Regions from separate parts of the Pseudoalteromonas sp. AWH4_217 genome, predicted to be linked through region 3. Evidence: predicted binding sites of a transcription regulator. Region 3 holds the regulator's gene; each other region holds the start of a gene.
What was found. Region 3 encodes FliA, which starts transcription of late flagellar genes. Its sites were predicted from a motif close to CTAAAGNTNNNNNNNNNNNNGCCGATA; they were not measured.
Positions count from the first base shown of each region.

Region 1 (9,958 bases), on a different contig from region 3:
GACCTTTAAGGTTACGCATGTTTCTCAGCGTATCAACCAGCATATTGACATCATGACCATCGATGGGGCCGATGTAGTTAAAGCCCAATTCCTCGAAAAAGGTACCCGGTATTACCATACCCTTAAGGTGTTCTTCAACCTTGCTGGCCAGCTCTTTGACGGGTGGTACGCCCGAGAGTAGCTTTTTACCGCCTTCGCGGATATTGGTGTAAAAACTGCCTGACAGAATGCGCGCGAAGTGATTATTTAATGCGCCTACATTTTCGGAAATAGACATCTCATTGTCGTTGAGGATCACGAGCATATCTGATTTTACATCACCGGCGTGGTTCATCGCTTCAAAGGCCATGCCCGCGGTCATAGCACCATCGCCAATCACGGCAACCACTTTGCGCCCTTGCTGCTCTTTTTCTGCGGCAATGGCCATGGCCAGTGCTGCTGAAATTGAAGTACTTGAGTGGCCAACACTGAATGTGTCGTACTCGCTCTCTTCACGGAACGGGAAAGGGTGCAGACCGTCTTTTTGACGAATCGTATGCATTTTGTCACGGCGACCTGTGAGTATTTTATGCGGGTAAGCCTGATGGCCAACATCCCATACTAAACGGTCTTCGGGAGTATTGTAGACATAGTGCAGCGCCACAGTAAGCTCTACCGTTCCCAGACCTGAGGCAAGGTGACCACTACTTTGCGAGACTGAGTTTAACAGGTAATCACGTAGTTCATTACTGAACTCGGTCAGTTTGTGTTGCGGCAAAGTTCGCAGCTGATCGGGCTGCTCTATCAAAGCCATAAGGGGATACTTGCTGTTATCAAGACTCATATTGATTATGTTATCCTGGGCAGAGTTTGCTGACTTAGCTGTCATCATTGTCTGCCATTTAATTTATAAAATCTGTTTCTGGTGTTCAGCCATACTGGCAGGCCACTTATGACCGCTATTTTCGAGGTACATGCTGCAATGCACCACAGTATAACTGAACTAGTTATTAATTTAGCGACTTATCAGTCGATTGCTAGTCTGTTTGCATCGTTTAGTGGTCTCTGGAGATGATATAATCTGCCAGCAAAGCCAGAGTTTGTGTGTCCGCATCAATGTCTTGTAATGCCCGCTTTGCTTCATCAACCAGTGCTTGTGCTTTTTGCTTTGCGCCTGACAAACCCAGTAGTGCAGGATACGTAGATTTATTGTGTTCCAGATCAGAACCCTGCGGTTTGCCTAGCACCTCTGTATTGCCTTCTATATCCAGAATGTCGTCCTGAACCTGAAATGCCAGGCCAATATTTTTGCCATATTCACGTAATCGGGCAAGTGTGTGTGGCGACACATCGGGTGCACATAGCGCGCCGAGCTCAATGGCACAAGTGAGTAGCGCTCCCGTTTTTAAGCGGTGGATACGTTCAAGTTCATCCAGACTGACAGATTTGTCGGTTGCGGCTAAATCCAGCGCCTGACCTCCCACCATGCCTTGTAAGCCAGAAGCCTTTGCAAGTGTATTGATCATGGCAATCTGGTTCTTTGCCGGTACTGAGAATGCGTGTCCAGATAACAACTCAAATGCCAGCGTCTGCAATGCATCACCCGCCAAAATAGCCTGTGCTTCATCGAAGGCGATATGGCAGGTCGGTTTGCCGCGACGTAAGTCATCATCGTCCATTGCTGGTAAATCGTCGTGGACCAGTGAGTAGCTGTGAATACATTCAACCGCAGCGGCTGCAATATCCAGGTCACGAGGCGCTGCCCCAAAAATTTGACCTGTCGTGTAAACAAGAAACGGGCGTAATCGCTTGCCGCCATTACTAATACTGTAGCGTGCTGCAGCAATGGCTGTACCGTCACTGTCCAGTTCCTGTGTAAAGTAGGTGGCCACAGTTTTGTCTACCTGGGCTCTGGCTTGGGCAAGTTGTGCTTGTAAATCCACTGCTTATTGTTCCAGCTCGTCTGTAAACTCGTTCAGTGGGCTTTGTTCATCATTGCCCAGTAAAATTGCGACTTTCTGTTCTGCCTGCTGCAGCTTGTGTGAGGAAGCATTGGCCAACTTGATGCCCCGCTCAAACTGCTTGAGTGACTGTTCGAGGGTCAGTTCGCCGCGTTCCATGTCCTGTACTATGCCTTCAAGCTCGCCAACAGCTTCTTCAAAGCTCATGTTTTCTGGTTTTTTTGTCGCCATGTGCATTCTTCACTTTGAGCTAAATTAAAAAACGCCTAATTTTATGAGTATTACAGATTGAGGTCAAAGATCTCTCGGACTTTTTGCGTTATATAGTCTGCGGGGATTGCCAATGGCTTATGAATTCGCATTTTCAAGGCAATTTAATATAATTGAGTTAAGTTATTGCAAAACTGGCCGATAACTCTGTCGATAATAATAACTGCGTGATAGATAACGGGTAATTTCCTTTGGAGGGTGTGTGGATTTAGCAACCGTGATTGGGATCTTAGGGGCCATTGGCTTGATTGTGATGTCCATGGTACTTAGTAGTGATGGCCAGATTGCCATGTTTTACAACACTCCATCAGTGGTTATTGTGTTTGGTGGCTCGATATTTATCGTGCTTTCCAACTTTACCATGAGCCAGTTTTTTGGCATCGGTAAGGTGGCCGGTAAGGCCTTTATGTTTAAACTTGAAACACCTGAAGAGTTAATTGAAAAAGCTGTTGAACTGGCTGATTCAGCACGTAAAGGTGGATTTCTGGCGTTAGAAGAAGCGGAGATCCCTAACTCTTTTATGCGCAAGGGTGTAGATATGCTGGTGGATGGCCACGATGCCGATGTCGTCCGGGCAACATTGCAAAAAGACATTGCACTGACCTCTACTCGACATGAGATGGGTGCCGGGTTGTTTAAGTCTCTGGCGGATATCGCTCCGGCAATGGGTATGATAGGGACCCTGATTGGTCTGGTAGCTATGTTATCGAACATGGATGATCCTAAGGCAATCGGACCTGCTATGGCCGTAGCACTATTGACCACTCTATACGGTGCGTTTTTAGCGAACGTAGTCGCCATTCCTATTCAGGTAAAACTGGAGCTGCGCAAAGACGAGGAAGAGCGTAATCAGCGATTGATCCTGGATGCTATTTTGGGCATACAGGATGGGCAAAACCCGAAAGTGATTGAAGGTATACTGAAAAATTATCTGCCTGAGTCTAAACGGGGTGGTGAGGCCGAGGAGTAGTTATGTCGGACGAGAACGAATGCAAATGTCCCCCCCCAGGCTTACCTGCCTGGATGGGGACCTTTGCCGATCTGATGTCGCTGCTGATGTGCTTCTTCGTTCTGCTGCTGGCGTTTTCGGAAATGGATGTACTGAAGTTTAAGCAAATAGCAGGCTCGATGAAGTTTGCGTTTGGTGTACAGAACAAAATTGAAGTAAAAGACATTCCCAAAGGTACCAGCGTGATTGCGATGGAGTTCACGCCGGGTAAACCCGAGCCGACACCAATAGAAACGATTCAACAGCAAACTGTTGAGATGACTCAGCAAATGCTTGAATTTCAGGCTGGGGATGAAAGCTCGGCGGGTGGTCGACAAGAACAAAGGGGCAACAAGCGTGGTGGTGAATCTTCCAGTACGGCCCAAGAGCAGTCCATGACTCAGGCAATAGCAGCTGCGGAGCAAGAGCAAGTAAACGAGTTGGTGAAAAAAATCGCCCAACAGCTTGAAAAACAAATCATGGATGGTGCTATTGAACTTGAATCACTTGGTCAGCAGATCATCATACGTATTCAGGAAAACGGCTCTTTTCCATCGGGCAGTGCATTCTTACAACCTAAATTCAAGCCTGTGATCCAGGACATTGCGCAGTTACTCAAAGATGTACCCGGCGAAATAACGGTGTCCGGGCACACAGACGATTTTCAGTTTTCAAATGAGCTTTACAGCAATAACTGGGATCTGTCTGCGACCCGCGCGGTTGCGGTTGCAACTGAAATGCAAACTGTACCTGGGTTTGATAAAAATCGCATGGTGGTGGTTGGTCACGCAGATACCCGGCCACTGGTCCCCAACGAAACGGATGTAGATCGACGACGTAATCGCCGGGTGGAAATATCGATTATGCAAGGCAAAGCCAAAGAATCCGACCCAATAAATGTGCGTGGAAACAACTAGAAGTATTGCGTGGTACCGATTCTTGGGCTAGGCTATTCAGCGGATTTTAATCTAATAATGTTAATGGAGAAAACAATGCTAAATAAATACGCGTATATGCCGGGTTCCAATGGTGGTGGTGCTGACGAAGGTGATGAACAGCCAAAGTAATGGCAGTAAGGTTATAATCTGATAATGACGAGTATCGATATTCTTGGGCCCCACGTCCCGGTTATTCACAATACACTGATAGCGATCATTGATAGCCAGATGATTTTGGTGTCGATAGCCGTTGTATTGTTCTATTTTTTAAAGGACAGACAAGCGTTAAGATACTCGTTACTTTGCCTCGTTTTCTTTATCAATGGTTATTTAACCTACGACCTAATTTTGAGTGTCGATGGTGGGAAAGTCTACCGTTACATTTACTGGGCAGCGATGGATGTACTCTTTATCGCCATAGTTGCCTACTGGGCACTTAAAGACAAAATGTATATGTGGCAGAGTATCATCTGTCAACTTGTGGTTATCCCCGCCCCCTTATTACAACTTTTCAGGCTCGTTGATCGCCATCTGATGGATCTCAGCTACTCAGGTTACCTGTACATGACGGTATTACCTTTGGTTAATTATGCAACCGTATTCTTATGCTTTGTGCCGCTTATCTATGTGTTAGGTAAAAATAGAAAAACCAACAAAGTCACCGAAGAAACCAGCTAACTCTGGGCTCGTCAGGACCCTTGTGTGTTGCATAGCACTCCACAGTTCATATTGATACTTGATGCGTCTTTGAATATAACTGGGCCTCAACTGATTTCATTTCTGATACCAATTTGCGCAATTACATAACCTGTTATTAGGCATAAGAAGCTGGTCGATAACGTTACTCATAGTTATACCAATTTCACTTCATACCTGTTCTATTTGAAGGAGCGAATATGACGCTAACGGCGTTAAAAATTTCTCATTTATAACAACTAAATAGCAAAATTTTTGCCTTGTTATCGACCCCATTTTCTCGCCTCAAAATAGAACACTTAATTAAGCACATTGGTATTACACGTTTGCTGATGCATCTAGTTTCAGACATGCCACACAATAACGTCAGAACCTGTCTCTAAAGTACAGGTTCTAAATAGATGTTTTTACACAGATAGCGATTAACACATTACTTGATGTCGATCTGAGTAATACTCAGTTCGGCATCATCGTTGTCTATTGCGAGTGTGCCGGAGACCTTAACGGCTGTTTTGTTACCCGAGCTATCAGGCAACGCCACGCTGGTTGTACCAAACTGGCACGACTCTAGTTTATCAGTGGTTGTGAGTGCCACGCTTAAGCAGTGTGTCGTTGCATTATCTCCGGTTCCCTGAGTCTCACAGAAGCTGGGATTTAACGTAGCCAGCTGGCTTTGTGCAACCTGTGAGAGTGAATAAGACAGAGCAAATCCATCTTGGGTGCAGTTCATTGTTACCGGGTTCTGGTTGCTTTCTGGCGTGCCTAACGTAAAGCGGTTTTCATCTTTATCACGGTACCAGATAGTGATGTCGCTAGCGGGGGGGGTTAATGTGGTCTGTGCAGGAGAGCCTTGACTGCGCCAGTCATCAAGAGACTCCAACTCCGGTAAAGCACCAGTAAATGTAATGGCAGGGCTGTAATAATATAATTCGCCCTGATTTACTGAGCCACTATCTTCACCTATCCATGTCTGGGCACCGCTTGAGCCAAATATGTCGGCTGCTAACAAACACAGTGTTTCATCCGAACTGAGTTGGTGAGAAGCATTTAATGAAAACTTGTCTGCATACATGAGTAGCTGCGGCTTTGACTGCAACCGTGCTCCTTCAATTTGCCAGAAAACTGCGGTGCGCTCAAATTCGTTGAGCGAGCGTTGCGCGCTAAAATCGTTGCCGCAACTTTGTACGGCGGAATTTGTATCCGACGACCCATTGTCACTTGACGAATTTGGATCCGCTTTTAACGGCTCACTGTTTTCTCCGCCACAGGCAATAAGCAAAACGGTTGGAAGAATGAGGGGGATGAGGTGTTTCATGCGGTCCTTCTTAACTACGGCTGGGAATATCTTAGTACGGACATTATATCGCCAGCCACAGTTAAATCGAGGCAAAAAGTGTGGTTATTTGTTAAAGCGCCGGGATCACACCCAGCATTTGCAGACATTGTGCAGAAATGATCAGCACACCACATAAACCCGCACAAATCAGCCCAACATTGCCACCAACTACCTGATAGCCGCCAGTTGGCTGGTTGTAGCCTTCGGTCTGATGCGTTTTACGCTGTTGCCACACCATAGTAACGGGAAGGAAAATAGCGAGCACAACGAGTGCGATAGCGGCATAGCCCAGTGCCATGATAAACCCCTGCGGGTAAAACAGTGCAAAGCCAAGAGGAGGCAAGAAGGTAATCAGTGCAGTGATCACTCGCTCAGATACGGTATTGCGTTTTTTAAAGGCGTCTGCAAAAAAATCGAACAGACCCAGGCTGACGCCCAGAAATGACGTTGCCAGCGCAAGGTCGGCAAACAGGGTAACAAACGTACTTACTTGCGGACTGTGGGCAATATTAGAAATGCTGGCAACGAAGCCAGGCAAGCCTTCACTGTTGAGCAAGGCGCTCTGCGCCATTACGCCCTGACTGAGCAACTGCCAGCCGATATAAATCACTAAGGGCAATGAGGCCCCGACTATCATCACTTTTCTTAAAGTGCGTATATCCAGCCCTACGTATTTAACGATGGAAGGAATAGAGCCATGAAAACCAAATGACGTAAAGATAACGGGTAGTGCAGAGATGATCAGTCCTTGTTCTACCGGCATATCTAATAAGTGCTGCCCGCGCACATAGGGAGTCAGAACAAAAAACAAACTGGCCAAAACAACTATCTTGATTGCAAACAGAACACGGTTGAGTTTATCAACTGTACTGGTGCCCAGAGTGACGATTGTTGCAACAAGTACGGCCAGCAACACTGAGCCTGCCTGAGGTGCTATCTCCATATTGGTTAAGGCTGTAAGTTTTTCTTGTAGCTGAGCGCCTCCACCCGCGATATAGGCTGCACACAAGGCATAGAATAGGAAGACCATGGAGAAATTAGCAATATACTGACCTTTCTTGCCTAAAATGCGCTTGGCTAACGTGTTTAAGGTCGCTTCTTTACTGGCGTACTGGTGCAGTTCTAACATCAGTAATGCGGTATAAGTCATTAACACCCAGGTTGCCAGTATTAAGAGTAAAGCAGTGGTAAAGCCCAGGCCTGCTGAGGCGATAGGTAACGCCAGCATGCCAGCTCCAATTGTGGTGCCGGCGACAATTAACATGCTACCGATGGTTTTGTTCTTTTGCACACATAGCCCCTAACTTTGTGAGAGAAGCAGGCACAATATAACGGTTAACTAAAAAATGAAATAGTTTTGCTACAAATCAAGGTACAGGCTTGTAATTTGTGCATTACAACTGTGTTAAGGCCATTGATATTAAATATAAAAAAAGCCGGCGAATGCCGGCTTAAGTGAAATTAAGATTTAACGAATTCTATTATTCGTCATCTTCTACCAGTGTCATCAGAGAGGTATTACCACCCGATGCCGTGGTATCAATACTAATTGTTTTCTCTGTCACCAGACGGCTGATCAACGTATCGTAGTACTCTGCACTGATCACTGGCAAAATAGCGCCCTTACGCGCAGCCAGTTGCTGACTGAAGTAGCCCAGGCGTGATGAGCGGGCAGCAACCACTGCGCCAGACAGGTGAGGATGCGCCAGAATAGCCTGTAACTGGTTTGGCTTAGCAACCTGGAATACCCCTTCGGCAACACCAGTTGCGATAAACTTATCGCGGAACGCCTGTGCTTCTTCATAGAATAACTCAGAGGCAACCGTAATTACTGTGTTACCGGCAGCCAGAGCTGTAATGACCGACAGCGCCCAGAAGTTAAACGAGGTACTCTTATCGGCATAACATACTACACAGCCGCGAGGCTCAAGGTGCAGGGTGTTAGATTCACCCGTTGGCCCAGGTAATACGATGTGTGAACGCATGCGTTTTTCCAGGCGGTTCAATTGGGCACGGGCATCCGCCAGCGTCAGGGCTAAGTCATCAGCCAACTCGTCGATGATCTCAACCGTGGCTACCTTAGCAAGTAGCTGACGTACCGCAGAAACACGGTCATTTAGCGGCGTTGCACGCCAGATCTTCTCGTCGCGCAGCGAGTTCTGCATCAGAGCTTCAACCTGCTCAACGGCACCCGGGAAGTGGTGTGTTTCCAGCTCATCTGGTGTCAGATTGGTCATCTGCACGTTATCCGGAGACGCTTTTTCTTTAACCAGGCGCAACAGGTAGTTTGGACCACCCGCTTTAGGACCAGTACCAGACAGGCCACGACCGCCAAACGGCTGAACACCAACGATGGCACCAATCATATTACGGTTAACGTAGACATTACCCGCACGAGACATTTTTGCCAGGTACTCGCAACGCGCTTCGATACGTGAGTGAACACCCATGGTCAGGCCGTACCCTGTGCCATTGATCTGGTCTATCACCTTATCGAGATCTTCGCCTTTGAAGCGGATAATATGGACGACCGGACCAAAGACTTCACGTTTAAGTACTGACAGGTCAGAGATTTCATACAAACGCGGTGCAAAGAAATACGCGCCGTTTTCGCTGTTGTCCGGGATTTTGGCTTCGAACAATAGCTTGCCGTTGCTCTTCATAAAGTCAACGTGCTTGGTTAAGGCATTCAATGCTTTTTCGTCGATCACCGGACCTACGTCGGTAGATAACATCGCCGGGTCACCAACATGCAGCTCTTGCAGTGCACCCTGAAGCATTTTGATAATGCCGTCAGCCACATCTTCTTGCAGGAACAAGACACGCAATGCAGAACAGCGCTGACCTGCACTTTGGAAACCAGATGAAATCACGTCATCCACAACCTGCTCAGGCAGTGCTGTTGAGTCAACCACCATACAGTTCTGGCCACCCGTTTCTGCGATCAGAGGTACCTGAATATCGTTACGTTCAGCCAGGATCTGTGAAATCAGGGTGCCGGTTTCAGTAGAGCCTGTGAACATCACGGCCTGAATACGCTCATCCGGTACAATGTGTTTACCCACTTCGCTACCACGGGCAATAACCGGCTGAACAACATGCTCTGGCAAACCGACGGTACGCATCAATTCGATACAACGCAGTGCAATCATACTGGTTTGCTCAGCAGGTTTAGCTATAACTGTATTACCAGTCACAATGGCAGCGGCAACCTGACCAAGGAAGATAGCCAGCGGGAAGTTCCATGGGCTGATACATAAAATCACGCCACGGGCTTCAAAACGCTCATCTTTCGACAGTTCTTCGGCACGCGCCGCATAGTAGCGACAGAAGTCGACAGCTTCACGGACCTCATCGATGCCATCCTGAGTGATTTTACCAGCTTCTTTAATACAGATAGCAACCAGCTCATCGTGATGACGCTCAAGAATATCGCCAACGCGGCGCAGCAGATCCGCACGCTCTTTTACAGGCGTTTGTGACCACTCGGCAAAGGCATTTTCGGCATTGCTCAGAATGCTTTGCATGTAGGCGTCATCGTGCATAGGAACATGGCCGACAATTTCTGTGTGATTGGCCGGGTTACGCACGGCCATACGGCCTTCAGGCACGTCGCTTTCTTCAATGCGGTGCTCGTTGAACCAGTTGTCCAGATTCTCTTTAAATGGCGTCAGTACATTGATATCAGTCAGATCCATACCTTTTGAGTTCGGGCGCTCATCACCGTATAGCTCGATAGGCAGGCTGATCTGCTTGTTGTACTTATTGCGCAGGCCTTGCAGGGTTTCAA
Region 1 is NZ_JBSWYM010000015.1:99,978-109,935, forward strand. Features, by position in the region: gene dxs (1-deoxy-D-xylulose-5-phosphate synthase) at 1-823, opposite strand, end outside; gene ispA ((2E,6E)-farnesyl diphosphate synthase) at 1,035-1,922, opposite strand; gene xseB (exodeoxyribonuclease VII small subunit) at 1,926-2,171, opposite strand; gene pomA (flagellar motor protein PomA) at 2,413-3,180, shown strand; gene ACXAH1_RS18065 (flagellar motor protein MotB) at 3,183-4,115, shown strand; gene ACXAH1_RS18070 (hypothetical protein) at 4,290-4,814, shown strand; gene ACXAH1_RS18075 (hypothetical protein) at 5,263-6,147, opposite strand; gene ACXAH1_RS18080 (aromatic amino acid transport family protein) at 6,239-7,459, opposite strand; gene putA (bifunctional proline dehydrogenase/L-glutamate gamma-semialdehyde dehydrogenase PutA) at 7,650-9,958, opposite strand, start outside.
Region 1: pomA (flagellar motor protein PomA) is a predicted target of FliA. The motif match lies at 2,328-2,354, and genes of this name have one in related genera.

Region 2 (9,958 bases), on a different contig from region 3:
TGGATGCATCGGATAAAGACGGAGGCATCAATCTGCGTAAATACCCGGGGCTCTACGGTATGTACCAGCCTGACTCCATCGCCGCCTACGATTGGCTGGGTGCCAACTTCATCGTGACCGCAAACGAAGGTGACGGGCGAGAGTACTTCTTCCCGGCAGCCAATGAAGCTGAATGTACAGCTAACGGTGGATTAGACTTTGATGAGGACGATGGTTGCCTGGCTTATACGGATGAAATTCGCGCCAAAGACCTCACCTTGGCCGGGAACTTTACCGGTGTAAACAACGACAACGATGACCTAGGTCGTCTCAAAGTGACCACAGTGATGGGCGACGAGGACAATGATGGTCAGTATGAGCGTCTGTATACCTACGGCGCTCGTTCTTTCTCAATCTGGGATCATCGCGGTACTCGCGTATTCGACTCGGGAGACGAGATAGTACGGATCACCACCGCATTACATGGTGAGCAGTTTAATAACGATGAAGATACCAATGAAGGCGACACTCGCTCAGATGCTAAGGGCGCAGAGCCCGAAGCACTGGCTTTAGGACAGATAGGTGAGCGCACTTATGCCTTTGTTGGACTAGAGCGTATGGGCAGTATTTTAGTCTATGACATCACCAATCCGTTTAATGTCACCTTTACCACCTACCTGATCAACCGGGGACTGGAAGAAGGCGCTGACATCTCGGGCGATCTGGCACCAGAAGGCATGGTCTTTGTCAGTGCTGAACACAGCCCGACAAATACACCTTTACTGATTGTTGGTAATGAAATTTCGGGCAGCATTGCCATCTGGTCACTCACCCAGAAATAAGTGCCTTATCTTGTACTGTGACTGCACAGTGCTGTACATTAATCTATGTGTATAGTTCAGTCACAGTACAAGGATCTTAATGACCAAAATTGCGTTACTCACCAGCGGGGGCGATGCACCCGGTATGAACGCCGCTGTCCGTGCCATAGTACATAGTTGCCAGCACCATCAATATGAGTGCATCGGTTTTTTCCATGGCTACAATGGCCTGCTAAACGATGAGTGGCAAACCCTGACACATCGTGATGTTAGCAACGTACTGCAGTTTGGTGGCACCCTGTTAAAAAGTGCGCGCTGTCCCGCAATGTGTACCCCAGACGGCCCAAAACAAGCGGCTAATACTCTCAGAAAACATCAAGTCGATGCACTGATAGTGATTGGTGGAGATGGCTCCTTCCGTGGGCTCGAAGCGATTAAAGCACACTGGCAAGGACTGGTAATCGGACTACCCGGCACCATAGATAACGACCTGGCAGGCTCAGATAACACAATCGGCTTTGCCACAGCGGTCACAACGGCCACTCATGCAATCGACAAGATCCGCGATACCGCGAACGCGTTTGAACGCGTGTTTATTGTCGAAGTAATGGGCAGGCACAGCGGACATATTGCTTTCAATGTCGGACTGGCGACGGGGGCTGAAGCCATTTTGTCGTTCGAGAATTGTGATCCCACACATACCGCACCACAACTGGCACAATTGATTGCTCAAATTCGGATTCAGCAGCAACACAACCATGAGAGTTTTGTCATAGTGTTAGCAGAAAATCTCTGGCCGGGCGGGCCTGAAGCCCTGAAAACACGGCTGTCCGAGCAAGCGGGTATTGATAGCGCAGTCTGTGTGCTTGGTCATATCCAGCGTGGTGGCAGCCCTGCCCCTGAAGACAGGCTGCTTGCTACCGAGTTAGGGTTAGCGGCCGTCAATGCCGTCGCCAATAACCGAGATCGGGTTATGATAGGGAAACAAGGAAACCAGATACAGGAGGTCCCCTTGTCGTATGCAATCAGCGCCGCCAAACCGGTTGATGGCCGCTGGGTTGAGGCACACAGTGATATCTTAACGGAGTATCTAATCAAACACCGTGAATAGCTCAGCATTGAGCCACAAGTGAACTAAAATACTCGCAGCGTATCCCAGTGCAATGACGGGCGTCCATTTCAGATGGCCAAAAAAGGTATAGTAGCCTCGCGCCTGTCCCATTAACGCCACACCCGCCGCGGAGCCGATGGAAAGCAAACTGCCGCCAACCCCGGCAGTTAGCGTGATGAGTAACCACTGACCATGCGACATGTCAGGCTGCATGGATAACACGGCAAACATCACAGGGATATTATCAACAACCGCAGACACAACACCTAAAAAGACATTGGCTGCCGTGGCAGACCATCCCCCATAGAGCAGCTCCGACATCAGGCTCAGATAGCCCAGAAAGCCCAGTCCACCAACACACATCACAATGCCATAGAAAAACAGCAAGGTATCCCATTCAGCCCGTGACACCTTCGCGAATACATCGAATGGCACCACATTACCCAGCGCCTTGAGACGCTCCTGATCACCGGCCTGCTCTGCTTCGGCCCGCTTGCGGTCGAGTGAGTTAGGCAAGGTAGTCCGCAAAAAATAGCCAAAAAACTGCAGATATCCAAGTCCCATCATCATGCCCAGCACGGGCGGCAGATGTAACAGGCTATGACAGGAGACCGCGGTGGCGATGGTGATCAGGAAAAGTACCATGATGCGCCGCGCGCCGCGCTTCAGCTCTACCACTTCATCACTGGCGGCTGGCTTTTTATTTTTTACAAATAAACTCATAATGAGCGCCGGCACCAGATAGTTTGCCAGCGCAGGGAAGAACAATGAGAAGAATTCAGCAAAATGGACAATACCAGCTTGCCAGACCATCAAGGTGGTAATGTCTCCAAACGGGCTGAAAGCGCCTCCTGCATTTGCCGCCACTACGATATTAATACAACTAAGGTTAATAAACTCCTTGTCACCCTGCCCCACTTTCATTGCCACTGCACACATTAATAAAGCTGTTGTCAGGTTGTCTGCAATCGGTGATATCACAAAGGCAAGAAACCCACTGAGCCAGAATAATGTGCGAAAGTTAAAGCCCCGGCGCACCATCCACACGCGCAAGGCATCGAATAGTCGCCGCTCTTCCATCGCATTGATGTAAGTCATTGCAACTAACAGAAACAACATTAACTCAGAGAACTCAAGTAGATTATGCCGAAAGGCATGCTCTGTCAGTTCGGGGATATCATTCATGACGTAGTAACCGCCAATCATCATCCAGATCAATCCGGCCGCCACCAGCACGGGCTTAGACTTACGCATGTGGAGCTTTTCTTCCAGCATGACCAGGATATACGCCAATACAAAAATGGCGATGCAGAACCAGCCCAGCATGGCTGAGGTAAGATCAACAGGTGTTGCAACGTGATTCGCCGCAGCCGCCATGGCTGCAGGATGGCAGAGCAGAGTAGCTAAGGCGAGCAGAACATAAAGCGAGTTTTTCATTAGTTATCAGGTCCGAAACGAGGTTAAAACGTGGTTAATTTTAGCGCGGCTACTTGATAGCATATTTTTCACACGATCTACATTCGACACAAGTCTAGACCCCACGTCTGATTGAGTTAATTAACGCCCGGCAGACAACAAAAACGGGTGTATGAACAGCGTCACACACCCGTATGATACGATGATGAAATTTTATCAGTTGACCAAAAAAACAGGTCGACTATGCGTCTCGGTTACTGATCCACTCAATGGCAAGGATCAGCACTAAGCCGGCAACGGCGAGCAACACACACCCCAGGACGTAAGGATCCTGCCCTGATATTTGGGCGAACTCAGCCGGCAATATATTTTGTTGAGTCAGAGGTTTTTCAATCCCTTTTGAATTGGTATACGTCGTCAGCACCTGTTTCCAGGGCCAAAGTAGATTCAAAGATCCCAGTAAAAAGCCACACAACAGCGCAAACGTCACTTGCTCAAAACGGCTTAGCAGCCAAGATAAGAGACGCGAAAACGCCATCAAACCAACCACACATCCACTCAGGAACAAGGCAATCAATAGTACCTCAACCTCATTGACCGCACTCAGTACATGACCATACATACCCAGCAGCAACAGAATAAAACTCCCTGAAATGCCTGGCAAAATCATCGCACAAATGGCTATGGCGCCTGCAGCAAAATAGTACCAGGTTTGTGGCACCGCTTCCGCGGGCGCCATAGAAGTTATAGCATACGCAATGGCTGCACCGGCGAGGCAGGCTGTCACCGTACGCCAGTCCCAACGGGAAACCTGCTTACCAACATGAATAAAAGACGCAATGATAAGACCAAAAAAGAATGACCAGACAAATAATTGGTGATGCTCGAGCAAGTAAGTAATGAGCTTAGCCAAAGAAGCGGCACTGGTTAGCAGGCCCGCAAATAACACCAGTAAAAAGGTACCGTCGATATGTCGCCACGCTGCCTGCAACCCGTCCGAGCGAAGCGTTTTGATGGCGTCCAGGTTGACACTTTTAATGGCGCCAAGCAAACGCGCATAAATACCGGTTATAAATGCGATGGTTCCGCCAGACACACCCGGCACCACATCGGCGGCCCCCATGCCAGCCCCTTTAAAAAACAACCAAATAAAATCACGTTTGGTTTCAGTCTTATTGCTCAAAGCCTTCTCCATTGTTTTTTTCCGGCACGAGTTTACCGAAATTTTATGACGCTGCACATAGCAGCAAACAGATTAAACTCAAGCTTTACAATAAATAGCCGATACAGATGCAATAGAGTCTTAAAGTGCATAAGCTATGTTTAAATATTCCCTGTTGTCACTCATAATCAGCCTCATAGCAGGCATTTGTTTTAGCGCTTTCAGCACGTTTTCACTGGCTGCAGAACTCCAGCCACCTCCCAGCAAATCGTCCTTATTTGATAGCGACTTGCGCTACTGGCTGAGCAGTGAAAAACTGCTGACTATCAAAGATGAAGAACAAGAAATAGCCGTGTTGTTTTCGGAATATATGGCCGCGCCAAAACGCGGTATTATCGTATTACTGCCGGGACTAGAACAAAGCCCTTTATACAATAACGGCTTAAGCTACTTACACCAGACACTCACGGACGATGGGTACGATACTTACACACTGCCAGTTCCAGACCTTACCGAGGGCAATGATATTACACAGGGCATGATGGACGGTGAACCCAATGAAGTTAAAAGCACTGCAATCCCGGTACTCAGTGAATTTGCACTGGACAATTACAAAGCCGCGCTAGTCGCCCGTTTTGAGGCACTCTATAAAACACTGGCACTGCGTCAGCAAGAACATATTGCGATTGTGGCATTTGGCAACAGTGCAGGACTTTTTGCGGAATATCTGGCGACCCTGCCCAGTATTCGCGTTGACGCCCTGATCACGGTCAGCGCGCAATTAGCCAATGCACAGCGCAACAGCCATTTACCTGCCAGTTTGTCTTTGGTTGCTCCCGCACTGCTGGATGTGTTCTATACCTTTGACAGTCCACTGGTGCTGGATACCATTGACGAGCGTAAACGCTGGGCCAGACGTAACAGTAAACTCGACTATCGTCAAAGAGAGCTGTTCGGTGAGCAGCACCAGCCAATGCAACATCAGCGACTACGCAAAGAACTTACGGGCTTTTTACGCCGTCTATAATCCGATGCTGAGCAGCTGCGTTTTTGTTTCAGTAGCTTATAAGCTGTGGCTGGTAATATTACTTTGGCTCTTTCGCCTAACAAGCGTATTTAGCTGCTGCGTTTTTGTTTCAGTAGCTCATAAGCTGATTGAATACTCTGACTCTTGCGCTTGGCAATTTCCATCATATGCTCAGGCAGGCCCTGAGAAACCAGTTTGTCAGGGTGATGTTGTGCCATCAGCTTGCGATAGGCACGCTTGATATCTTTGTCCGAAGCGCCATCACCCAGTCCCAATACTGCCAGCGCCTCACTGCGAGACACCATCGACTGCTGAGTTGCCCCGGAGGAGCTGCGTTGTTGTCTTTGCTGCCCCTGACTCTGCCGTTGCTGAGACTGCCACTGAGCACGCTGCTGTCGAAACCGGAATTCGGCCTGATAACGCTTAAGTAAAAAGCTAAACTGAGTCTGGGAAATCCCCAGATATTTACTCACCTCACGTAACAGAACCTGCTCCTGCTCCGAGACATGCCCGTCAGAAAAGGCCATTTGAATTTGGATTTCCAGAAACAACTGCAACAGGTCATAGCGTCTGGCAAAGGCTTCTCTGACCTCGCGGACCGAGTCTTTGATAGAAAAGTCGCTTTCCTTTCCTGCACGAAAAGCATGCTGTGCCTCGCGCCGGTCATCGCCGGCCAACCCCATCTCATCCATGAAGGCTGTCGCGGCACGGATATGGACCTCGCTGACTCTGCCATTTGATTTAGCAATATGTCCCATCACAGAAAAGCAGCTCGAAAAAAACAAAGCCTGGCGCTCACTGAGATCATCACCGTTCAAAAAGCCCTGAAACCCGCCTACCTTGTCGAAATCCTGTCTGAGGCTTTTATCGAATAAATGGCCCAGATAAAAGCCCAGTACCGCACCCAGCCATTTGCCAAATAAAAAACCAAACCCTGTGCCTAATAACTTACCCCACATGCACCTGCCCCACTGCTTTGTTGATCTGCTTTAAGCGCTCTGGAGTTCCTATGTCATGCCACTGTCCCAAAAAGAGCTCCGTTGAGACCTGCCCCTGCGCCAGCCCTTCTTTGAGCAATGGCCCCAGTGCTAAAAACTGTTCATTGACAGCGCTGAAAAAGTCTTTGTGATACAACCCAATACCAGCAAACGTATACGCCTGTGTGTCGGCGTTTAGGTGGGCAAGAGGAAAGTCTCCTTGTGGGTTGTGAGGTGGGTTTTCTACCAACACAAGGTGCGCCTCGCCTGGTAATAAATGCAGACGAGACAAATCATGCACAGCATAGTCTGTAAAAATATCACCATTAATCACGAGAAATACATCTTCGTCTTCACATAACAGAGGCAAGGCCCGAACGATCCCCCCTGCGGTTTCCAACCCGCCTTCAGGCTCTTCGGAATATTGAATGGACACGCCATACGCGCTGCCATCACCAAAATATTCACGTATCTTGTCACCCTGCCAGGCCAGATTGATCACAACACGGGTGATCCCAGCCTGCACCAGACGTATCAGATGGTGCTCCAGTAAGGGCTTTCCCGCTACTTCCAGCATAGGCTTTGGCATCATCGCCGTCAGTGGCATCATACGCTTGCCCCGGCCAGCGGCCAAAATCATTGCTTTCATTTACATTGTTCCAGCTTTGCTTTTACCAGAGGTATTATCTCGGATTGTACACAAGTTGCAAGCCACTGAAATGTATCAACACATTTTGCCGCGTCATAAATATATTGTAGTGTCGGCAGGATATTCTGTAAGTAACCAGGTTTGCCATCACGGAGATACAAGCGCGCAAATATCCCGGCCGCCTTGAGGTGTCGCTGTAACCCAGTCAGCGCGAATTGCTGCTGATAGTCTGTATAGCAGTTACTGGCAAGCAGCCCGGCCTTGTTGAGTACATCAAAACTGTACCGTTGCAGATGCTCAAACTGATCTTCTGGCAAGGTGTGATAACAATCCTTCAGTAACGAAACCGCATCGTAGCAAGCGGGCCCCTGAACAGCATCCTGATAGTCTATGACTACCCATTGCTGTTTGTGCCACATAATGTTTCGGCTGTGAAAGTCCCGGTGCATAGTCACTTGAGTCTGCTCAAGCATGGCAGAAGTCAGTGTTTCTTTCAAAGCGCACCACTGCTCCAGCCAAATCTCAGTAGTTTCATAACCCAGCCAATGAGTAAGTAGCCACTCACTAAAAATATCCAGTTCCATATCAATAAAAGCTGCATCATAAGGCTTCATATGGGGACTTTCTGGAAGACGAGCGATGTCAGGTAGCATCTCTATTAACGTCTCATAGTACCCTAGTGCGTCCTGATACGCGTTCAACCTGTCAGCCAAATGCTCAGTGCCCAAATCCTCTAACAGCACAAAACCAAGTGCACAATCTGCTGCCATGATTTGCGGTACACGCACAGCACCTTTACTGAACAACGCATTCAATTCCACAAATGCCTGAACGTTGCCAACCTCAGGCGCGACATCTAATAAAATTAATCTACTTTGCTCATGGGTGATGCGAAAATAGCGGCGAAAACTGGCATCTCCATCAAGGGCAGAAACCAGCTCCGGGACAGCATTATAATACTGATGCAAAAAGGCCGCTCTGGCTTGCGCGCGCAGCACAGCCTTGGGTGACAGGTTTTGGGTCATTTTTCTTACTATTTCCTATTCTTAACTACTGTAATTAACACGCTTTTCATTTATTATGTCTGGCTTGAAAATGAATTTCGGCAAACAAGGTTGATAAATGAGCAAAGCTTGGGGCCTTTTCGTGCTTCCCCTAATCAGTACAGCGACTTTTGCTAATTCGAACATTGATGGCCTTCAGTGTAAAGACTACTTTCAGCCTAAAAACTGGCAACCTGTCACTGACCTGCCTGGTGGCGCAATCGACATTAAGTCTGATAATGTTGAGTTGCAGGGAGTCGAGAGCGCTGAGTTTAGCGGAAACGTTGTGATCAGCTCCAATGTCATGAGCTTGTCCGCTCAGGCAGCATTGATAGACAAGCAGCAAGGGCTACTCAATGCTACCGGTCCACTTGTATTTCAGGATGAGTATACGCTGGTCAACAGTACGGGCATGTTTGCCAATTTAAAAGAGTATGAGTTCAGCCTGCTGGGCGCCGATTACTGGCTTACCCAGCAAAACGGCCACGGCAGTGCCGAAAAACTGCATGCGACCAGCACCCAGGTTGACCTGCTTAATTCCAGCTTTACCACCTGTCCGGGAGAAACCCCGTTCTGGTCAATAGAAGCCAGTAGTATTGTTATGAATCGTGACAGCGGCTGGGGTGAAACGCACAACACAATCCTGAAAATACTGGATACGCCGATAGTCTATGTGCCTTATTTTACTTTCCCCATTGATAATCGCAGAAAATCGGGGGTACTCGCTCCGACTATCAGCAGCTCAAGTCAACGCGGCTTAGGGATTGCTATTCCCTACTACATAAATCTGGCACCAAACTACGACGCAACCATCACGCCCAGATATATGTCTAAAAAAGGCACACAGCTCATTTCTGAGTTCCGTTATCTAACCAGACAACATCAAGGTCAGCTTGCCATCGAGTTTTTAGAGCAGGATGATTCAGCAAAACAGCTTGATGAGAGATATTTAGTCAACTGGACGCAAAATAGCTATTTTGACGAAAACTGGCGCGCCAGTGTCGACATTACTAACGTCAGTGATGATGCCTATATTTCAGATTTAGATTCTAAATATGCCAATGAAACAGACACCCAACTTTATCGCACCGGGCAACTCAGTTATCTCGGAGACGAATGGGCCATTGATCTAAAAGTACAAAACTTTGAGGTATTGGGTAATCACACAGAATCATATGCGGTGCTGCCACAGCTCACCATTAACAATGTCTCGCGTAATTTTCAGGGCTTCAACTGGGGGCTGACGGGTCAAATTAGTCACTTTACAAACGATGAATTAACCGTCACCGATGCAACCCGCATACACCTGGAACCCAGTGTGTCTTATGACTACAGCGCCTATGCTTGGTCATTTGCGTCGAACTTAAGCCTGATGCACACCTATTATGAGCAGGACGGTGGCGATGCTTTTTCACAATCACAGTACAAAAAGTCAGTATCTCGTACTTTACCTAAACTACGCCTGCACGGTCAGTTAAATCTGGAGCGTCAAACAAACTTCGTTCTCGAACAAGGTACCCAAACATTGGAGCCTCAAATCCAGTATTTGTATACCCCGAAAAAGGACCAATCAGGTATTGCATTGTATGACACAATCAAAATGCAGGATGACTTTTTTGGACTATTCCGTGAACAACGTTTTTCTGGTGTAGATTTTATCGCTCAGGCAAACCAATTTACCCTTGGGGCAACCACTCGCTTGTTCGATAGCAATAATAGTGAACGTTTCAATTTTAGCATGGGACAAATCATCTATTTAAGTGACTCAGCTAA
Region 2 is NZ_JBSWYM010000005.1:85,926-95,883, reverse strand. Features, by position in the region: gene ACXAH1_RS07305 (choice-of-anchor I family protein) at 1-821, shown strand, start outside; gene ACXAH1_RS07300 (ATP-dependent 6-phosphofructokinase) at 901-1,911, shown strand; gene nhaD (sodium:proton antiporter NhaD) at 1,891-3,348, opposite strand; gene ACXAH1_RS07290 (polyprenyl-phosphate transporter) at 3,569-4,510, opposite strand; gene ACXAH1_RS07285 (DUF3530 family protein) at 4,647-5,516, shown strand; gene djlA (co-chaperone DjlA) at 5,606-6,475, opposite strand; gene murU (N-acetylmuramate alpha-1-phosphate uridylyltransferase MurU) at 6,465-7,142, opposite strand; gene ACXAH1_RS07270 (aminoglycoside phosphotransferase family protein) at 7,139-8,167, opposite strand; gene lptD (LPS assembly protein LptD) at 8,265-9,958, shown strand, end outside.
Region 2: ACXAH1_RS07285 (DUF3530 family protein) is a predicted target of FliA. The motif match lies at 4,588-4,614, and genes of this name have one in related genera.

Region 3 (9,958 bases):
AAAGTAACCATCAGATGCACGCTGGCAGAGGAGCAGGTCCAACTTTGCGTTAGCGACTCGGGTATCGGCATTGCGCCTGAGGATCAGCACCGCATTTTTGAACGCTTTGTCCGCCTGGATACACCTGTGAGCAAGACGGTTGCAGGTACGGGTATTGGGCTCGCGCTGGTAAAAGACTTAGTTGAGCGTGCAAAAGGTCAAATACAAGTTGTAAGTGATGGAGTTTCTGGCACACAGTTTACTGTCACCTTCCCATTGAGCCACGGCGAGCCACAAACGCATATCAGCTTGCATACAAGTGAGGTCGTCACACTGGAGCAGGCAAACCTTGAGCATCAAATCACATCAGAGGTTGTGCAAAATAGCGATGACAGTACACAACATTTACCACGCATATTGATTGTCGAAGACAATCCTGACATGCAGGCTTATCTGGCTGATTGCCTTCGCCATTCCCATCAGCTGTTGTTCGCCAGTGATGGTGAAAGTGGTTTTACGCTTGCCAAAACACAGGTACCGGATCTCATACTCTCTGATCTAATGATGCCAAAAGTTGATGGATTTCAGCTTGCACAACAATTACGGGAAGAAATCACGACCTGCCATATCCCAATACTGATGCTGACCGCGAAGGGCGATGAAGAAAGTCAGATGCTCGCCTGGAAAATGGACATTGACGCCTTTATGAGTAAGCCCTTTAACACAGAGCAGCTTAAAACCCGTATTCAGAACTTACTTAATATTCGCACGCTGATCAGTCAAAGAATTGGCGCTCTGCCCGGTGCAGTGGTGCCGACAGCACATCAGGGCACTAAATACGCTGGGCTTAGCAATAAGGATATCCAGTTTATCGAACAGTTAGAACAATGGTTAGCAGCCCACTTTACGGAACAAACCCTGAGCATCAAATGTCTTCTGCCAGTGGTTGCTATGAGCGAACGACAGCTACAAAGGAAGTTCAAAGCCCTGTTAGGCCAGACGTTCTCTGAGTACGTTAAAAAATTCAGGCTGAACAAAGGAGCCGAAATGCTGGCAAACGGCATGAGCGTCACCCAGGTTGCCTTTGAGTGTGGCTTTTCGTCTCAAAGCTATTTTAGCCTGTGCTTTAAAGCACAGTATGGCATAGCGCCCAGTCAGTTTAACCAGCAGTGAGGACGCTGTTAATCTGATTTACGCGAAGTAAAGGCTGTTTCAACGCGTTCAATAGGTAATACTGGTACAGGCACATCTATACTATTCAGCCAACGCTAAAACTCAGGTCTGGATGTCGTTGGCTGATTTGGTTGAGGATAAACCCCTCTATGATTGTTTATTGTGCAGGGACATTAACAGTTCTGCTTCGGCTCGGGGCAGTTCACACTCGCGCATGATTTCTTCTATGTCTGCGCCCAGTTCTACCATTTTGACTGCGCGTGAGTAAATCTTAGCATCAGGATCGTCATATTTTTGCGCAGCCTGTTGCTGGGCCAGATCCTTTGCGTAATTCTCGCAGGCAACCAGGCGTTTACCAATACTTAGCACACTAGCACGGACCTCGGCGATTTCACTACGTAAAATAGCAACTTGCTCGTTTTCTCGCTTCATATGCTGAAGCAATTTACCGTGTTCGTGGTTTTGTTGTTGTACTTTTTTACTCAGCGCAAAAATAAACCCCAAGCACACTAAACACAGCAGGCTTGAGGCAATGACCAGGAGCAATAAAATCTCGTTTTGGGTTACTGCTTGCACGGGTTAAATATGACTCAACTCATCCCACTCATCGTCGCTGAGTAGTTTGTTCAAATCAACCAGGATCAGTAACTCACCCTCACGGTTAGAGACGCCCTGAATAAACTTAGCGCTCTCTTCGGTGCCAATATTTGGCGCGCTATCGATCTCAGAGCTGCGCAAGTACACCACTTCGGCTACGCTGTCGACCAGAATACCGACTACCTGCTTTTCAGCTTCAATGATCACGATACGAGAATTGTCTGTTACTTCTGAACTAGGCAATCCAAAGCGAGAGCGAGTATCAATAACGGTGACCACGTTACCACGTAGATTGATGATACCAAGCACGTAAGTTGGCGCACCTGGCACAGGGGCTATCTCGGTATAGCGTAATACTTCCTGCACCTGCATTACATTAATGCCGTAGGTTTCATCCTCTAGCTTATAGGTAACCCACTGAAGGACTTCATCATTACTATCTGCATTTTTATCAGCCGAAAGTATTCTCTCTTGACTCATGATTTTACTCCAGTTAGATGCTAGTTACTGCTCTCGGCTATCGAGGCCATGCTCTAGCAATCGATTTAAATTCTCAACATCTATCAGTGCGCACATTTTTTCTTTAATGACGCCCGCCAGCCATGACCTTTTACCGTCGGCTGTTCGCCATTTAACGTCTTCTGGTTTCAACGTAATATTATTGACCAGATTTTCTGCCAACAGTCCCCACTGGCTATCGCCCAGCATGATCAAATACTGGTAATTGAGCTTTTCTTCCAGCTCAGGTGTAAACTTCTCCGGCATAACCCAACGTGCAGTATCTACAACATTGAGCTTTTCTTCCCGGTTGAGCATCACGCCTTTAAACCATTTTGGCTTACCAAACAATTGATTAACTTCTGTAAGCTGATGTATACCACCAAGCGACTTTAACGGCACCGCCAAAGTCAGCCCGGCAACTTCAAAGAATAACGCCTGAAATTCATTTTCAAGATAGGCATCCCGCGCACGAGCCGGCACAGCCTGTTCAGCTTCTTCTTTGATAATAGTAGTATTTTCAGTTATCTCAAGATCATCAGCCGGGGTTATTACCTGCTCTTGCGGCTCAACTTCCTGAGGTGTCGTCAATTCTGCCGAAGGCTCGGCAGTGGGTTGTTCTGGTAATGCTTCAGTAACGACATCATCCACGACGCTTTGCTCAGCAGAACTTGGCGTGGCAAGGCTCTCCTGCGCTTCAGGAACAGACTCCAAAAGCTTCGCGACTGGCGCAAGCGTGACGTCGTCTTCCTCTTCTTCGCGTAACAAAGCACCCAGATATTGTTTCATGACCTGTTCGTTGGCAAACAGATGCTTACTCATCGTTACCTCTATCAACTTCTGCCAGATGTTCCAACAAGGCGCGATAAGCATAAACGCCGCGCGATTTTGGGCAGTACTGAACTGGCACCTGTTGCGCCAGACTGGCATCTCTGAATTTGGTGTCAACCGGGATAACCCCGGGCCAGACTTTGTCCTGGTAGGTTTCCACCAGAGACTTGTATGCTTCAAGAGATGCTTTTGTGCGCTTATCATACATAGTTGGCACTATAGTATATTGATATTGCTTGGAATGCGAACTTTGCATTAATGACATTGTTCGCATCATACGATCAAGTCCCTTTAACGCCAAAAACTCAGTTTGCACCGGGATCAAGATACGTTCACTCGCGGCCAGCGCATTGACCATGAGCACGCCAAGCACAGGAGGACAATCAAGGATAGCATAATCATAGTGCTCACTTATCTTAGCAAGCGCCTTTTTAAGGATAAGTCCCATACCGGAACGGTTACCCATACTGCGGTCCAGCGTGGCAATGGCCATGGTCGCCGGCAAAATATCCAGGTTTTCTATGGTTGAAGGACACAGTGCCTGCAGGATTTCCTCACTGGCCATGTTTGAGCCGCGAATAAAGATGTCGTATACACTGACTTCTAACTCTTCTGAGTCAATGCCAAAATAGTAAGTCAATGACGCATGAGGATCTGTATCGATTAATAATACACGCTTTCCCTGAAGCGCCAGGATCCCACCGAGACTCACTGTGGTGGTGGTTTTACCCACCCCGCCTTTTTGGTTTGCTACCGTCCAGATTTTCACGTTTTTCTTTTATTCCTTCGGCCAAACACAGACAAGTATTCAGGCATATATCAACTATGCACAACCTATCTCTTTGTTTATTCTGAGTGCAACATCCTGCAAAGCAATATCTTCAGACGAAATACCCGCGCTGGCAACAGCTTGTGGCATACCATATACCACACAGGTTTTTTCGTCCTGTGCCCAGATAGTCGCACCACTTTGTTTCAACATTCTGGCACCATCACGTCCGTCTGCTCCCATCCCAGTCAGGATCACTGCCAATACATCTCCTCCGTATGCCTTAGCGGTACTGGCAAACGTGACATCGACACTGGGTTTATAGGTGATACGGGGACTATCATCTTCAAACACTTTCAGCGTTTTACTTCCACCTCTGGCTTCAACCAACATCTGCTGACCACCCGGCGCCAGATAGGCAACACCAGGTTGCAACCTGTCACCCTGCTCAGCTTCTTTCACTTTGATTTTACACAGGCTATTTAAGCGCTGTGCAAATGCAGGAGTGAATGCTGCTGGCATGTGCTGAATAAGCAAAATTGGATGCGGAAAGTTCGCTGGCAGCTGAGTCAAAATTGTTTGTAATGCGACCGGTCCACCAGTGGAGGTGCCAATTGCAACAATTTGGTATTTCTTGCCTGAGGCTTTAAACGATGCGCCAGTGCTTGGCGTGTCGGCCGCTGGTCTTGAAAAAGAACGGTCTGGTTGTGCTATCGGTTTGGCCGCTGAACGCAACCCCGGGGGCGCAGCGGTTGGTGTACTCCGCATAGGTGAAGGTGTTGACGAAGAACTGATCGGGCGGGTAAATCTGCTTACCCGACGTCTGCCGATTTCTTTGACTTTGTTTTGCAAAGAGCGGATCGCATCTTCACTATTACGCGCAATATCCTCGAACTTTTTGGGCAAGAAGTCGACTGCACCTGCATCTAATGCATCCAGAGTCGCGCTCGCACCTTCACGTGTTAACGACGAAAACATCAGAATCGGAGTGGGTGAGCTCTGCATGATCTGCTTCACTGCGCTGATACCATCCATCACCGGCATTTCCACATCCATAGTGATTACATCCGGTCTGAGGCGGGCAGCTTTGTCGACTGCTTCCTGACCATTTACTGCAAAATCAATCACTTGAATTTCTGGATCTTTTTCTAGTATTTCACTCACTCGGCGACGAAAGAAGCTCGAGTCATCTACAACTAATACTTTAACTGCCATTGGCATTGCTCTTTTATTCGTTACAGATCCGAAAAGTGGTGTCAAAGACACCACTTTGTCGGTATAAATGCGCCAGGTATTTACTTACCGGCGTAATATTTCAACATGCTGGGGACGTCCAGGATAAGCGCGATACCACCATCAGAGGTGATTGTTGCCCCTGCCATACCAGGTGTACCCTGCAACAAGGCGTCAAGCGGTTTAATCACCACCTCTTCCTGACCGATAAGAGAATCAACAACAAACCCAACCTGTTTGGTGCCCATCTGAACGATGACGACATGCCCTTCAGCCTTGCGGGCGCCTCTGTCAGCACCTTTCACAAGCCAGTGTTCCAGGTAGAACAAGGGTATAGCTTTTTCACGTACTATAATCGTGAGTTGCCCGTCAACGACATTAGTCTTAGTCAAATCCAGGTGGAAGATTTCGCTCACTCCGGCAAGTGGCAGAGCAAATGTTTGCTGACCGATCATAACCATTAAGGTTGGCAAGATTGCCAATGTCAGAGGCACTTTGATTTCAAGGATAGTGCCCACGCCCAACTCTGACTGGATATTAACAGAACCATTGAGCTGAGTGATCTTGGTTTTGACCACATCCATACCTACACCTCGACCAGAGATGTCGGAAATTTGTTCTTTGGTTGAGAAACCTGGTGCGAAAATGAGGTTATATGCCTCGTTATCTGATAAGCGGCTTGCCTGATCAGAATCAATTACACCTTTGCTGATAGCGATTTTCTTCAGCTTCTCAGGGTCCATACCTGCACCATCGTCACGGATGGTCAACAGAATGTGATCGCCCTCCTGAGATGCAGATAGCGTCACTGTACCGGTTCTTGATTTACCAGCGGCTTCACGCACGTCTGGCATTTCAATACCATGATCCACTGAGTTTCGAACCAAGTGAACCAAGGGATCCGCAAGGGCTTCAACCAGGTTTTTATCCAGATCGGTATCTTCCCCCTCCAATACCAGGCTAATGTCTTTCTTAAGACTACGAGCCAAATCACGAACAACCCTGGGGAAGCGACCAAATACTTTCTTAATTGGCTGCATCCGGGTCTTCATGACAGCACCCTGAAGGTCTGCTGTAACCACATCCAGGTTTGAAATGGCCTTGCCCATTGCTTCGCTGTTGGAGTTATTGGCCAAACTAACCAAGCGGTTACGCACTAACACTAACTCACCGACCATATTCATGATCTCATCCAGGCGTTTGGTATCTACCCGAACTGTGGTTTCAGCTTGCGCGGCAGGTTTTTTCGCTACGGCTTTATTATCTGCTGCCGGCTTAGCCTCTGTTGCGGGTTTTGCAGCTGGCGCCTTGGCTGCTGGCGCTGGCGCCGGTTTAGCTACAGGTGCTGCTGGCTTGGGTTCTGGCTTAGGCGGCGCTTTTGCGGCTTCTTTAGGCGCTGCTACATCTGTCTCTGTCGACTTTGGCGCTTGCCCCTTGCCATGTAGCTCATCCAGTAGGGCTTCAAATTCGTCGTCATTGATTTCGTCATCGTCACCACCACCCGACGCAGGTGCCTTTTCAGCGGCTGCAGGTTGTTCTGGTGCCGGTGCAGGTGCTGCTGAAGCAGGTGTTGCGCCAAATTGTCCAACTCCGTGTAGCTCGTCTAACAAACTGTCGAATTCGTCGTCGGTTATATCACCATCATCGCTGCTCGATGAGCTTGGTGCCGCGCTCGGTTTAGCCGGTTCTTGTGAAGCTGCTGACGGGCCATTTCCTGAACCGTGTAGTTCGTCCAGCAAACTCTCAAATTCTTCCTCGGAGATTTCATCAATGCTGTCAGAGCTTTCACCAGAAGACTCGCTTACTGGATCGGATGGTGCATCAAAAAGCACATCGTCTGCACTGGGTGTCGCGACAACTGGCTCTGGCTCTGGCTCTGCTGCGGCAGGGGCTGCAATCACCTCATCTTCAGATTCAGGCTGGCTAAGTTGGTGTAATACTTCCAATAAATGGGGGTCCGCCGGCTCGGGTTGCTCGCGGTTTTGGATACACGAGAACATTTCATTGATAGTGTCCAGTGATTGTAAAATCACATCCATCAACTCAGCCGTAACGTGACGCTGCCCTTGGCGTAGGACATCAAACACATTTTCCGCACCATGACAGGCGTCCACCAGTTCGGTCATGCTTAAAAAGCCTGCCCCCCCTTTGACTGTATGGAAGCCTCGGAAAATGGCATTTAACAGCTCTTTATCTTCCGGGTTATTTTCTAGTTCGACAAGCTGCTCTGATAACTGTTCGAGTATTTCCCCAGCTTCAACAAGAAAGTCTTGTAAGATATCTTCATCGACTTCAAAGCTCATTCGCATACTCTCCTATTAGAAGCCCAAACTCGACAACAGGTCATCAACTTCGTCCTGCCCGGATACGACATCATCTCGAGACTCAGCGTCCATTATTGGACCCTCTGGACCTGACAACTCATCAGCAACGGGGGTGGCTTTAGTTTGTGACTGCGGCTGGGCTGCAGTTTGTTGACTTTCATCTGCAGTACCGAATACAGTCAACAAGTGAATAAGGCTGTCTTCAACTTCACGAACCAGCTCTATGACACGCCGGATCACCTGTCCGGTTAAATCTTGATAATCTTGCGCCATCAGTACATTGGTCATCAGATTTTGTAACTCATCTGTACGGCCTCTTGAGGATTGCATAAAACTGTCAAGATCATGACATAAAGACTTGAACTCTCCGAGCTGGATATCCCGGCTCATTAGTCTGTCCCAGGTGGGCTTAATTTCAGAGAGTTCATCGGCAAGTTCTTGGGCTAAGGGAAGACTCGCTTCTACGGCATCCATGGTTTTATTAGCAGCGCTTTCTGTCATCTCCATGACATAATTGAGGCGCTGCTTGGCATCTGGAATGGCTTCTGTCGTGAGGTCTGCTAATCGGGTATCTAACTCAAAGTTTTTCAACGACTCATGAAGTTGTCGAGTCAGTTTACCCACTTCAGCGAATAGCTCTGATTGTTCTTTGTTGGTGGCCTCAATTAATATCTCATCAGCCTTTTCCTGCTCACCTTGTTCAAGGTATTCAACGAGCAGTTTAGCCTGTTCCAGAGTTATCTGTGGCACAGAAGATGTTGACATAAGCCTACCCTTATCAATACTAGCCTAAACGTTCGAACACTTTTTCTAGTTTGGTTTTCAGGGTTCCTGCCGTAAACGGTTTAACAATGTAACCATTAACTCCAGCCTGGGCAGCGGCAACGATTTGTTCTTTTTTCGCTTCTGCTGTAACCATGAGTACTGGGATGTGTTTAAGCTTGTCATCAGCACGAATTGCACGTAGCAAATCGATACCTTGCATGCCCGGCATATTCCAGTCAGTTACGACAAAGTCGAAGTCCTGATTTTGCAACATTGGAAGTGCCGTACTGCCATCATCAGCCTCTTGAACATTGGTAAAGCCTAAGTCTCTTAGCAGGTTTTTGATTATTCTTCTCATCGTAGAGAAATCATCAACCACGAGAATTTTCATGTTCTTATCCAAAACTTCCTCCGGTGAGGTTTGAACCTATATTGTAAAACTTACTCTAATTGATCCAGTCATTGATCTTTGCACGAAGCTTGATCATTGCTTGACCGTGAATCTGACTCACTCGAGATTCGCTGACCTCTAAGATCGCGCCAATCTCTTTTAAATTCATCTCGTCGTTGTAATACAAAGACAACACCAAGGCATCACGCTCAGGTAAAGTCTTGATAGCATTGACTAACGACTCGTTAAAGCGCTCATTTTTAACATTATTGAATGGTTTGTCTAGCGCAAAATCGTTGCCTGCGGGAGAAATTACGTCTTCGTCGACCCCCAAGTCTTCGATACCGATAACTTTACTCGCATTCACATCATGTAAAATATGATGGTACTCATCCAGCGTAATATCAAGTTTTTCAGCGATTTCAGTATCTTTTGGTTCCCGCCCAAGCTGAGATTCTAACTCAGCAATGGCTTCTGCTACCATCCGGCCGTTTTTGTGAACAGAGCGCGGAGCCCAATCACCACGGCGGATCTCGTCGATCATTGCGCCACGAATTCGGATACCTGCAAACGTTTCAAAGCTTGCCCCTTTGCTTGCATCAAAGTTTTTACAGGCTTCGATTAGCCCTATCATGCCAGACTGCACGAGATCGTCTAACTGAACACTGGCTGGTAACCTAGCTAATAAATGACAGGCCACTTTTTTTACCAATGGCGTATGACGTTCAACCACCTTATGAAGGTGGTCCGTCGTTTTATATCCCGCCATGCGGTTGACCGGTGAAGCCATCGTTAACCGTTTACCAGTTGCTCAATAAAGAATTCCAAATGACCTGATGGTTGATGGGGGATGGGCCACTTGACAGCTTTGCTTGCCAGACCTCTGAATGCCACGGCAGCAGGTGAATTGGGGAAAAGCTCAACGATGGTTTTTTGACGTCGCGAAGACTTACGCATATTTTCATCAAAGGGTATCGTTGCAACCAGTTCTAAAGCAACATCTAAAAACCGGTCGGTGACTTTGGATAATTTAGCGAAGAGTTCTTGCCCTTCTCTTAAACTGCGTACCATATTGGCCACAATTTTAAACTTATATACACCATGTTCGCGGCTTAAAACTTTAATCAGCGCATAAGCATCGGTGATTGAGGTGGGTTCATCACACACCACCACTAAAACGTCCTGAGCAGCTCGGGAAAAGCTCAAAACCATATCTGAAATACCTGCTGCGGTATCGACAATTAAAATGTCGAATTCGCTACTGAGCTCGCTGAATGCACGAATTAGGCCTGCGTGCTCGGCAGGTGTTAACTCTACCATACTCTGCGAGCCAGATGTCGCCGGGACGATGCGGATGCCAGCAGGTCCCTCAACCAGGATTTCGTCTAGTTCACATTC
Region 3 is NZ_JBSWYM010000004.1:278,817-288,774, forward strand. Features, by position in the region: gene ACXAH1_RS06440 (hybrid sensor histidine kinase/response regulator transcription factor) at 1-1,152, shown strand, start outside; gene ACXAH1_RS06445 (DUF2802 domain-containing protein) at 1,300-1,728, opposite strand; gene ACXAH1_RS06450 (chemotaxis protein CheW) at 1,732-2,229, opposite strand; gene ACXAH1_RS06455 (chemotaxis protein CheW) at 2,254-3,069, opposite strand; gene ACXAH1_RS06460 (ParA family protein) at 3,062-3,847, opposite strand; gene ACXAH1_RS06465 (protein-glutamate methylesterase/protein-glutamine glutaminase) at 3,902-5,062, opposite strand; gene ACXAH1_RS06470 (chemotaxis protein CheA) at 5,143-7,383, opposite strand; gene ACXAH1_RS06475 (protein phosphatase CheZ) at 7,399-8,169, opposite strand; gene cheY (chemotaxis response regulator CheY) at 8,189-8,572, opposite strand; gene ACXAH1_RS06485 (RNA polymerase sigma factor FliA) at 8,616-9,350, opposite strand; gene ACXAH1_RS06490 (MinD/ParA family protein) at 9,353-9,958, opposite strand, start outside.